Regions from separate parts of the Rhizobium brockwellii genome, predicted to be linked through region 1. Evidence: predicted binding sites of a transcription regulator. Region 1 holds the regulator's gene; the other holds the start of a gene.
The links. Region 1 encodes PhoB, which activates phosphate uptake and scavenging genes when phosphate is short. Its sites were predicted from a motif close to TGTCATNNANCTGTCAT; they were not measured.
Positions count from the first base shown of each region.

Region 2: the regulator PhoB is predicted to act here: its motif matches at 2,097-2,113, upstream of RLCC275e_RS06205 (alpha-D-ribose 1-methylphosphonate 5-triphosphate diphosphatase).

Region 1 is NZ_CP053439.1:161,222-165,430, forward strand. Features, by position in the region: gene pstA (phosphate ABC transporter permease PstA) at 1-60, shown strand, start outside; gene pstB (phosphate ABC transporter ATP-binding protein PstB) at 77-892, shown strand; gene phoU (phosphate signaling complex protein PhoU) at 937-1,650, shown strand; gene phoB (phosphate regulon transcriptional regulator PhoB) at 1,784-2,467, shown strand; gene RLCC275e_RS00820 (GcrA family cell cycle regulator) at 2,714-3,247, opposite strand; gene RLCC275e_RS00825 (aspartate aminotransferase family protein) at 3,668-4,209, shown strand, end outside.
Region 2 is NZ_CP053439.1:1,217,021-1,221,229, reverse strand. Features, by position in the region: gene purM (phosphoribosylformylglycinamidine cyclo-ligase) at 1-205, shown strand, start outside; gene purN (phosphoribosylglycinamide formyltransferase) at 202-873, shown strand; gene RLCC275e_RS06205 (alpha-D-ribose 1-methylphosphonate 5-triphosphate diphosphatase) at 870-2,039, opposite strand; gene RLCC275e_RS06200 (NUDIX domain-containing protein) at 2,184-2,777, opposite strand; gene RLCC275e_RS06195 (molybdopterin-containing oxidoreductase family protein) at 2,774-4,209, opposite strand, start outside.

The DNA.
Region 1 (4,209 bases):
CTGATCGTCATGAACATGGGCGCCATCCTCTTGCGTCGTCGCTTCGAGCGCCGCTGGTAAACGGAGTTACAAGATCATGAACATGTTGACGGAAGCTGCAGTTGAAAAGGCGCTGGATCACAAGATGAGCAACGTCCCGTATAAGATGATCGGAAAGGATGTCTCGGTTTACTACGGCGAAAAGCGCGCGCTATTCGATGTGAACCTGAACATCCGCGAAAACACCGTAACCGCCCTGATCGGCCCGTCCGGCTGCGGCAAGTCGACCTTCCTGCGCAGCCTCAACCGCATGAACGACACGATCGACGGCTGCCGCGTCACCGGCAAGATCACGCTCGACACCGACGATATCTATGATCCCGATATCGACGTCGTCGAACTTCGCGCCCGCGTCGGCATGGTCTTCCAGAAGCCGAACCCGTTCCCGAAGACGATCTACGAAAACGTCTCCTACGGCCCGCGCATCCATGGCCTCGCCAAGTCGAAGGCCGATCTCGACCAGATCGTCGAGACCAGCCTGCAGCGCGCCGGCCTCTGGAACGAGGTCAAGGACCGCGTGCACGAGTCCGGCACCGGCCTGTCGGGCGGTCAGCAGCAGCGCCTCTGCATTGCGCGTGCCGTCGCCGTCAGCCCGGAAGTGATCCTGATGGACGAGCCCTGCTCGGCGCTCGACCCGATCGCCACCGCCAAGGTCGAGGAGCTGATCCACGAGCTGCGCGAGAACTACACGATCGTCATCGTCACCCACTCCATGCAGCAGGCCGCGCGTGTTTCGCAGCGCACCGCCATGTTCCACCTCGGCAATCTCGTCGAGGAGAACGACACCGACAAGATGTTCACCAATCCCGACGATCCGCGCACCCAGGACTACATCATGGGTCGCTTCGGCTGATTTTGGCGTCACCAAGCCTTTCCGTTATTCGAGGATAAAGCCCCATGGCATCGACACATATTTATTCTGCCTATGATGATGATCTGAAGTTCCTGTCCAGGCGGATTTCCGAAATGGGCGGCCTGGCCGAGCAGATGGTCGCCGAAGCCGTGCGGGCGCTCGTCAACGGCGATACCGCGCTGGCGCAGAAGGTCATCTCCGACGATGTGATCCTCGATCACGCCGAACGCGAAATCGGCGACAAGGCGATCGTCACCATCGCCCGCCGCCAGCCGATGGCCGCGGACCTGCGCGAAATCATGGGTTCGATCCGCATCGCCGCCGATCTCGAACGTGTCGGCGACCTCGGCAAGAACACTGCCAAGCGCGTCATCGCCGTCCAAAGCACCGGCGTTCCCCGCAAGCTCGCCCGCGGCCTCGAGCATCTGTCCGAGCTGGCGCTCGTCCAGCTCAAGGAAGTGCTCGACGTCTACACCAATCGTTCCGCCGACAAGGCGAATGCGATCCGCGAACGCGACAACGAGATCGACGCGATGTACACCTCGCTGTTCCGCGAGCTCCTGACCTACATGATGGAAGATCCGCGCAACATCACCAGCTGCACGCATCTTCTCTTCTGCGCCAAGAACATCGAGCGCATCGGCGACCACGCCACCAACATCGCCGAGACGATCTTTTACATGACGACAGGCGCGCAGCCGGAAGGCGACCGTCCGAAGGACGACAGCGCCAACACCGTCGGCGCGGTCACCGAATAACCGCCTACACCCCGCCGCTTGCGTGCGCGCCCATCCGGGCGCGCAAGAGGTCGCAGCCAATTTCTGAATTTGCGCAGGATGCATTGCTTAAATCACCCTGGTTTAAGGATCATGCGCGAGGAGACCGACACGCATGATCCCGAGAGTTGCAGTTGTTGAAGACGAGGAAGCCCTCAGCGTGCTTCTTCGCTACAATCTCGAAGCGGAAGGCTTCGAGGTCGATACCATCCTTCGTGGCGACGAAGCCGAAATGCGGCTTCAGGAGCGCACGCCCGATCTTCTCATCCTTGATTGGATGCTGCCCGGCGTCTCCGGCATCGAGCTCTGCCGGCGCCTGCGCATGCGGCCGGAGACCGAGCGTCTGCCGATCATCATGCTGACGGCGCGCGGCGAAGAGAGCGAGCGTGTCCGCGGATTGTCGACGGGCGCCGACGATTATGTCGTCAAGCCCTTCTCGACCCCCGAGCTCGTTGCCCGCGTCAAGGCGATGCTGCGTCGCGCCCGTCCCGAGGTGCTGTCGACGGTGCTGAAATGCGGTGACATCGAGCTCGACCGTGAGACCCATCGCGTCCATCGCAAGACCCGCGAAGTCCGCCTCGGCCCCACCGAATTCCGCCTGCTGGAATTCCTGATGTCGTCGCCGGGCCGGGTCTTCTCCCGCTCACAGCTGTTGGATGGTGTCTGGGGCCACGATATCTATGTCGACGAGCGCACCGTCGACGTCCATGTCGGCCGCCTGCGCAAGGCGCTGAATTTCTCCAACATGCAGGACGTCATCCGCACCGTCCGCGGCGCCGGTTATTCGATGGAAGCCTGAGGGCTTTCATCTGAGCCTGCTGGCAAAGCCCCGGCAAAACCCGCGACGTCATCCTCGGCCTTGTGCCGAGGATCTGCGCACGCCAAATTAAGCATTTGAAAATAAAGTTTTTTCTCTCAAGTGGTTGAGGTGATCAGATGCTCGGCACAAGGCCGAGCATGACGGAGGGAAACCTGAGCTTCCATCCGCGCATAAAAAAACGGGCCACTCGGCCCGTTTTCTGCATTCTAACGATGGTCAGCCCCCTCAGCTGGCCCGCGCGGCTGCCCGGCGGCGTTCGTTGACCGGCTGGTAGGCAAGCTTCTGGTGATAGCTGCAATAGGGCGAATTGTCGGGGGATTCGCAGCCGCAGAAATGGAAGTCGTCCTTCAGCGGATCGCCGACCGGCCACTTGCAGGTGCGCTCGGTCAGTTCCGTCAGGCCGAGGCGGCGCGAAATCGGCACCACCACATTGCCTCTCGGCACGTATTCCATTTCCTCGATCGTTTCGATCTCGATCTCTTCCTTCAGCATCGTCGCGCCCTGCTGGCGGGTGACGGTGCGGGTGGTGATCCGAGAGGCGAAGTTCGGCGCGCGCGGCGCCGATGTATTGCGCTTCGGCGTTCGCGCCGCGGTGTTGGTGCCGCCGGCCTTGGCACGGCCGGGAAGGCACAGCCGGTGCACTTTACCGATGACCGCGTTTCGGCTGACACCGCCAAGTTGTGCCGCGATCTGGCTGGCGCTCAGTCCTTCGGCCCAAAGCTTCTTGAGTTTCTCGACCCGCTCGTCTGTCCAGTTCATGCCCTGTCTCCACCTTTTGCGTTGGTGATGGCAGAATCCCTCACCGTTGTCCCGGGAGCTCCGAAACAAGAAACGCTTGATCAATTTTGGTGACTAGTTCCGCCGCATGCAGTCTAGTAATTGATCTTTAACCTAGTGTGAGCCTGACTCCGTGACAAGAGTCGCATGAATCCGGATGAATCGAATTCGTAGTTTTCCCCAACTTGCTGTCCCTGCGTGGCATTTCTGCAATAATGCCTGTTGAAGACTGAAAATGCCGCTGTACACCTGTGCTGCATACGCTAAGGGCGCCGTTTTGTTGACATTGCAGCGCGAAAAGGAAATAGTGCCACTCGCCGCCGCAAGGCGGCATTTTTGATTTTTCGGGCCTGGTTTCCTTAGCCGGAGTCATTGCCCGGCAACTTTGATGGAGATCGCGCCATGGCTGAAGCCGCGCCGCTTTATGACACCTATTCTCGTGCCCCACTGCGGTTCGAGCGAGGCGAGGGCGTATGGCTGATCACCGAAACTGGCGAGCGATATCTCGATTTCGGCGCCGGCGTCGCCGTCACCTCCGTCGGCCACAGCAATCCGCATGTGGTCGGCGCGCTGAAGGAGCAGGCCGACAAGGTCTGGCACCTGTCGAACATCTATGAGATCCCCGGACAGGAGCGTCTGGCTAAACGCCTGACCGACGCCACCTTCGCCGACAAGGTGTTCTTCACCAACTCAGGTGCCGAGGCGCTCGAATGCGCGATCAAGACGGCCCGCCGCTATCAGTTTTCCAAGGGCCATCCCGAGCGCTTCCATATCATCACCTTCGAAGGCGCCTTCCACGGACGGACGCTGGCGACGATCGCCGCCGGCGGCCAGGAAAAATATCTCGAAGGTTTCGGCCCCAAGGCGCCGGGTTTCGATCAGGTGCCTTTCGGTGATATCGAAGCGGTCCGCGCCGCGATCACCGAGGCGACGTCCGCCATCCT
Region 2 (4,209 bases), 1.1 Mb from region 1:
CAAGACGGGTGGCGTCGAATCCAAGGAAATGCTGCGCACCTTCAACTGCGGCGTCGGCATGATCGCCGTCGTCGCCGGTGAGAACGTCGCGGCGGTTTCCGCGGCACTCGAAGCCGAGGGCGAGACAGTTATCACGCTCGGCCGCATGATCGCCCGCGACGAAGGCGCTGCCGGCACGGTCTACAAGGGCACGCTTGCCATATGAGCTCGCCGCGCAAACGCGCCGTCGTCTTCATATCAGGCAGCGGCTCCAACATGATGGCGCTGGTTGCGGCGGCGAAGGCAGCCGACTACCCGGCCGAGATTGTCGGGGTGATCTCCGACAACACGGATGCCGGCGGGCTTGCCAAGGCCGCCGCCGAAGGTATTGCCACCTTTGCCTTTCCCCGTAAGGACTATGCCAGCAAGGATGCGCATGAGGCGGCGATCTTTTCGGCGCTCGATGAGCTTTCGCCCGACATTCTCTGCCTGGCAGGCTATATGCGGCTGCTGACGGCGACCTTCATCCAGCGTTACGAAGGCCGGATGCTCAACATCCACCCTTCCCTGCTGCCGCTATTTCCCGGCCTGCACACCCATCAGCGGGCGATCGACGCCGGCATGCGGATTGCCGGCTGCACAGTGCATTTCGTCACCGAAGGCATGGATGAGGGGCCGGTGATCGGCCAGGCAGCCGTACCTGTTCTTTCTGGCGACACGGCCGAAAGCCTTGCCGCGCGTGTGCTCACCATCGAACACCAGATCTATCCGCAAGCCTTGCGGCTCTTTGCCGAAGGCCGTGTGACGATGGAAGGCGGCAAGGCCGTCGGCGCGGAGGCTTCGACCGCCGCACCCAAGACCCAGCTTATTTCGCTGATCGGCGACCGCGCTTAAGCCGCCAACGCCCTTAACGGATGCAGCGTGCCGTCGCTGTAGACGAAGCGGCCGGCGCGGAACGTCGCGCGGATCCGGTGGACATCGCCGGGCTCGACCACGACAAGATCAGCGCGCTGGCCGACGGCGATCTCGCCGCGATCCGACAGGCCGGCGGAGCGGGCCGCATTGCCGGTCGCCATGGCAACGGCTGCCGGCAGGCCGCCTTCCACCATGTCGGCAAGCTTGAAGATGCCGGGCACGAAGGCAGCCGGATGATAATCGGCAGCGATGACGCTCAACAGGCCGGCCCTTGCGGCATCCAGCGCGCTGAGATTGCCCGACATCGACTGGCCGCGCAGCGCGTTCGGCGCGCCCATCAGCGTCCAGAGACCGCGGCGGCGCGCCTCCTCGGCCGCAGGCGCAGTGACCGGAAACTCGCTGATGGTGACGCCAAGATCGTGCATCTCGGCGACTTTTTCGACGCTGTCATCGTCATGCGAGGCAAGCGACAGCTTGTGCTTCAGCGACAGCGCGACGATCTCCTTCAGCTTGGCCTCGATGTCAGCATTGTTGCGCATGGCGATGCGCTTGGCGACGATCTCCGCCGCCATTTCCTCGGAGATGGCGCGGCGCTCGGAGATGCTACGGATGTAGCTTTGCAGGTTGTTGTACTGGCCCTGACCCGGCGTATGGTCGGTAAGCGAAACCATGTCGATCTGATCGGCATTCAGCAGGCGTTCGAGTGCAGGCGCTGCGCCGACATTGGTGATCTCGTAACGAGCGTGGACGCGGTGGTCGATCAGCAGATCATCACGCAGGCGGTTGATGCCTTCGATCACCGCCGATGTCGTCTCCAGCGAGCGGACGTGGCCGTAGACGCTTTCGGTCGCAAAGGAGACGGCGGCAAACGCCGTCGTGACACCCGCGGCGGCAAGCTTCTTGTCGAGTTCGTGGATGCCGAAATCGATCGGCATCGTCGCGTTCGGCCGCGGGGCGATCTCGCGCTCGATCATGTCGCCGTGGAGATCGACGAATCCCGGCATCAGCAGCCGTCTGCCGCCATCGATGGCAGCACCGGCGACCGGCTCCGGCCGGATCTCCGCGATGACGCCACCCTCAACACGCACGGAACCTTCACTCACCACCTCGTTTGGGAGAACGAGGGTGAAATTGCTGAGCCACATGGGCTTTCTCCTGACCGCATCCGATGATTGACAAACCGCAGCGCATAGAACTGCTTCGTGACAGTCGTATGAAATTTCGCGACGTATCATCTTAAAGCGGAAAGTTGCGCTTTGGAAATGACCCGATGCGCCCGCCTCGCAGATTCACGCCGTCAGATTTGCCCTGTTCAACAGCGCCCATTGCAGAAGCATGATCGTCTTGGCGTCGAAGATTTCGCCGGTTTCGATCATCGCCGCAGCCTCGTCGAGCGGGATTTCGAGGACCTCGATATCCTCGTGTTCCTCTTCCAGGCCACCGCCTTCAGCCACGCGATCAGCGATGTCGATGAGGGCTGCGAAGAAATGCACGACTTCGGTGACTGCACCCGGTGAAGTATAGGATTTGAACAGAAAGCGCGCATCGCGCAGGCGATAGCCGGTCTCCTCCATCGCCTCGCGACGGATCGCCGCTTCCGGATGGTCGTCGTCGAGAAGGCCGGCCGGCACCTCGATCATCCAGGCGGGATCGCCGTTGAGATGAACGGCGAGGCGGAACTGGCGGACGAGAACCACGACATCGCGCCTGGGATCATAAAGCAGGATACAGGCGGCCGGCGTGCGGTGGTAGACTTCCCGCTTCAACCGATGGGTTGCGCCCTTGCGGTCGATATAGTCGAGGAGGTAGCTGCTCAGCCGCGTCCACCCATTCGACAGGGTTTCCTCGCCGGCGATCTTCACCCGGGATTTCGGCTGGGTCATGCTGCGTCCCTGCGAAGCCAGACCTTGTTGTCGTGGACGGCCGCGCCGCCGTAGGGTGCGACGGGGTCGGCGCCGGTCAAGACGTTGATGCCCTCGCCGTCGACATGCGCCTTGTTCGGCCAGAGACCCTCGGCAATCAGCACGCCCGATTTCACTTCGGTGGTGATGCGGGCGTGGATGCGCAGATCGCCGCGACTGTTGCCGATGCGGACAAGATCGCCATGGGTGATGCCTTTGGCTTCGGCGTCGGCCGGATTGATCATCACTTCAGGGCGGCCCTCCTTCTGGCGGGAGGTCTTGGTCTCGGAAAAGCTCGAATTCAGGAAATTGCGGGCCGGCGACGTGGCGAGACGGAAGGGATGCTCGATATCGGCGACTTCGATGACATCGACCTGATCGGGGAAGGCCGGAAGCGCTGCGTGCGGACCGAGTGCGCCGATCGCGGCCGGCGGTTTGTTCGGCGCCGGCTGATTGATCCAGTCCGGGCGAAAGTGGAACTTACCATCCGGATGGGCAAAACCGTTCAGGTAATGCGCTTCCTCGAAAGCAGGCTGGCGATCGAACCATTTGTGTTCGAGGAAATGATTGTAATCCGGCAGGCCACTCGATTCGAGGATGCGGTCGACCATCTCGCGGGCGGTGAAGCCGAAGCCGGGGCGATCGGCGACGCCGAGGCGTTTGGCCAGTTCCTCGATGACGAAGAGATTGGTGCGCACGGTTGGCGGTGGCTCGACCAGCTTCGGCCCCAGCAGGATATGGTTCTGGCCGCCGGCGCGGTAGATGTCGTCGTGCTCGACGAACATCGTCGCGGGGATGACGATATCGGCGATCTCAGCCGTTTCGGTCATGAACTGCTCGTGGACGGCAACGAAAAGATCGTCACGGGCAAAGCCGCGTCTGACGAGGCGCTGCTCGGGGGCGATGTTTGCGGGATTGGTGTTCTGGATCAGCATCGCTGTCACCGGCCCGCGATGGCGCAGCGCCACGGCATCACCGGTCAGCACGCGGCCGATCTGCGACTGATCGAGCATGCGGATATCGGCATCCTTCATCGACCGGCCGGTCAGTTCGGCGCTGTTCAAGCGAAAGATATCGCTGTTCGAATGGAAGGCGCCGCCGCCTTCATATTGCCAGGAGCCGAGAACGGTGGCGATCGAGGCGGCCGCATGCATGGCGACTGCGCCGTTGCGCTGGCGGGTGAAGCCGTAGCCCAGGCGGAAGAAGGTTTTCTTCGTCGTGCCGACGAGGCTGGCGAAGGCTTCGATCTCTTCGACCGAAAGGCCGGTGATGGCGGCGGCCCATTGCGGCGTCTTGGTTTTAAGATGCGCTTCGAGACCCTCGGGATCATCGGCATATCTCGCCATGTATGCGCGGTCGGCGTAACCGTCGCGGAAGGCGATGTGCATGACGGCGCAAGCGAGTGCGGCATCGG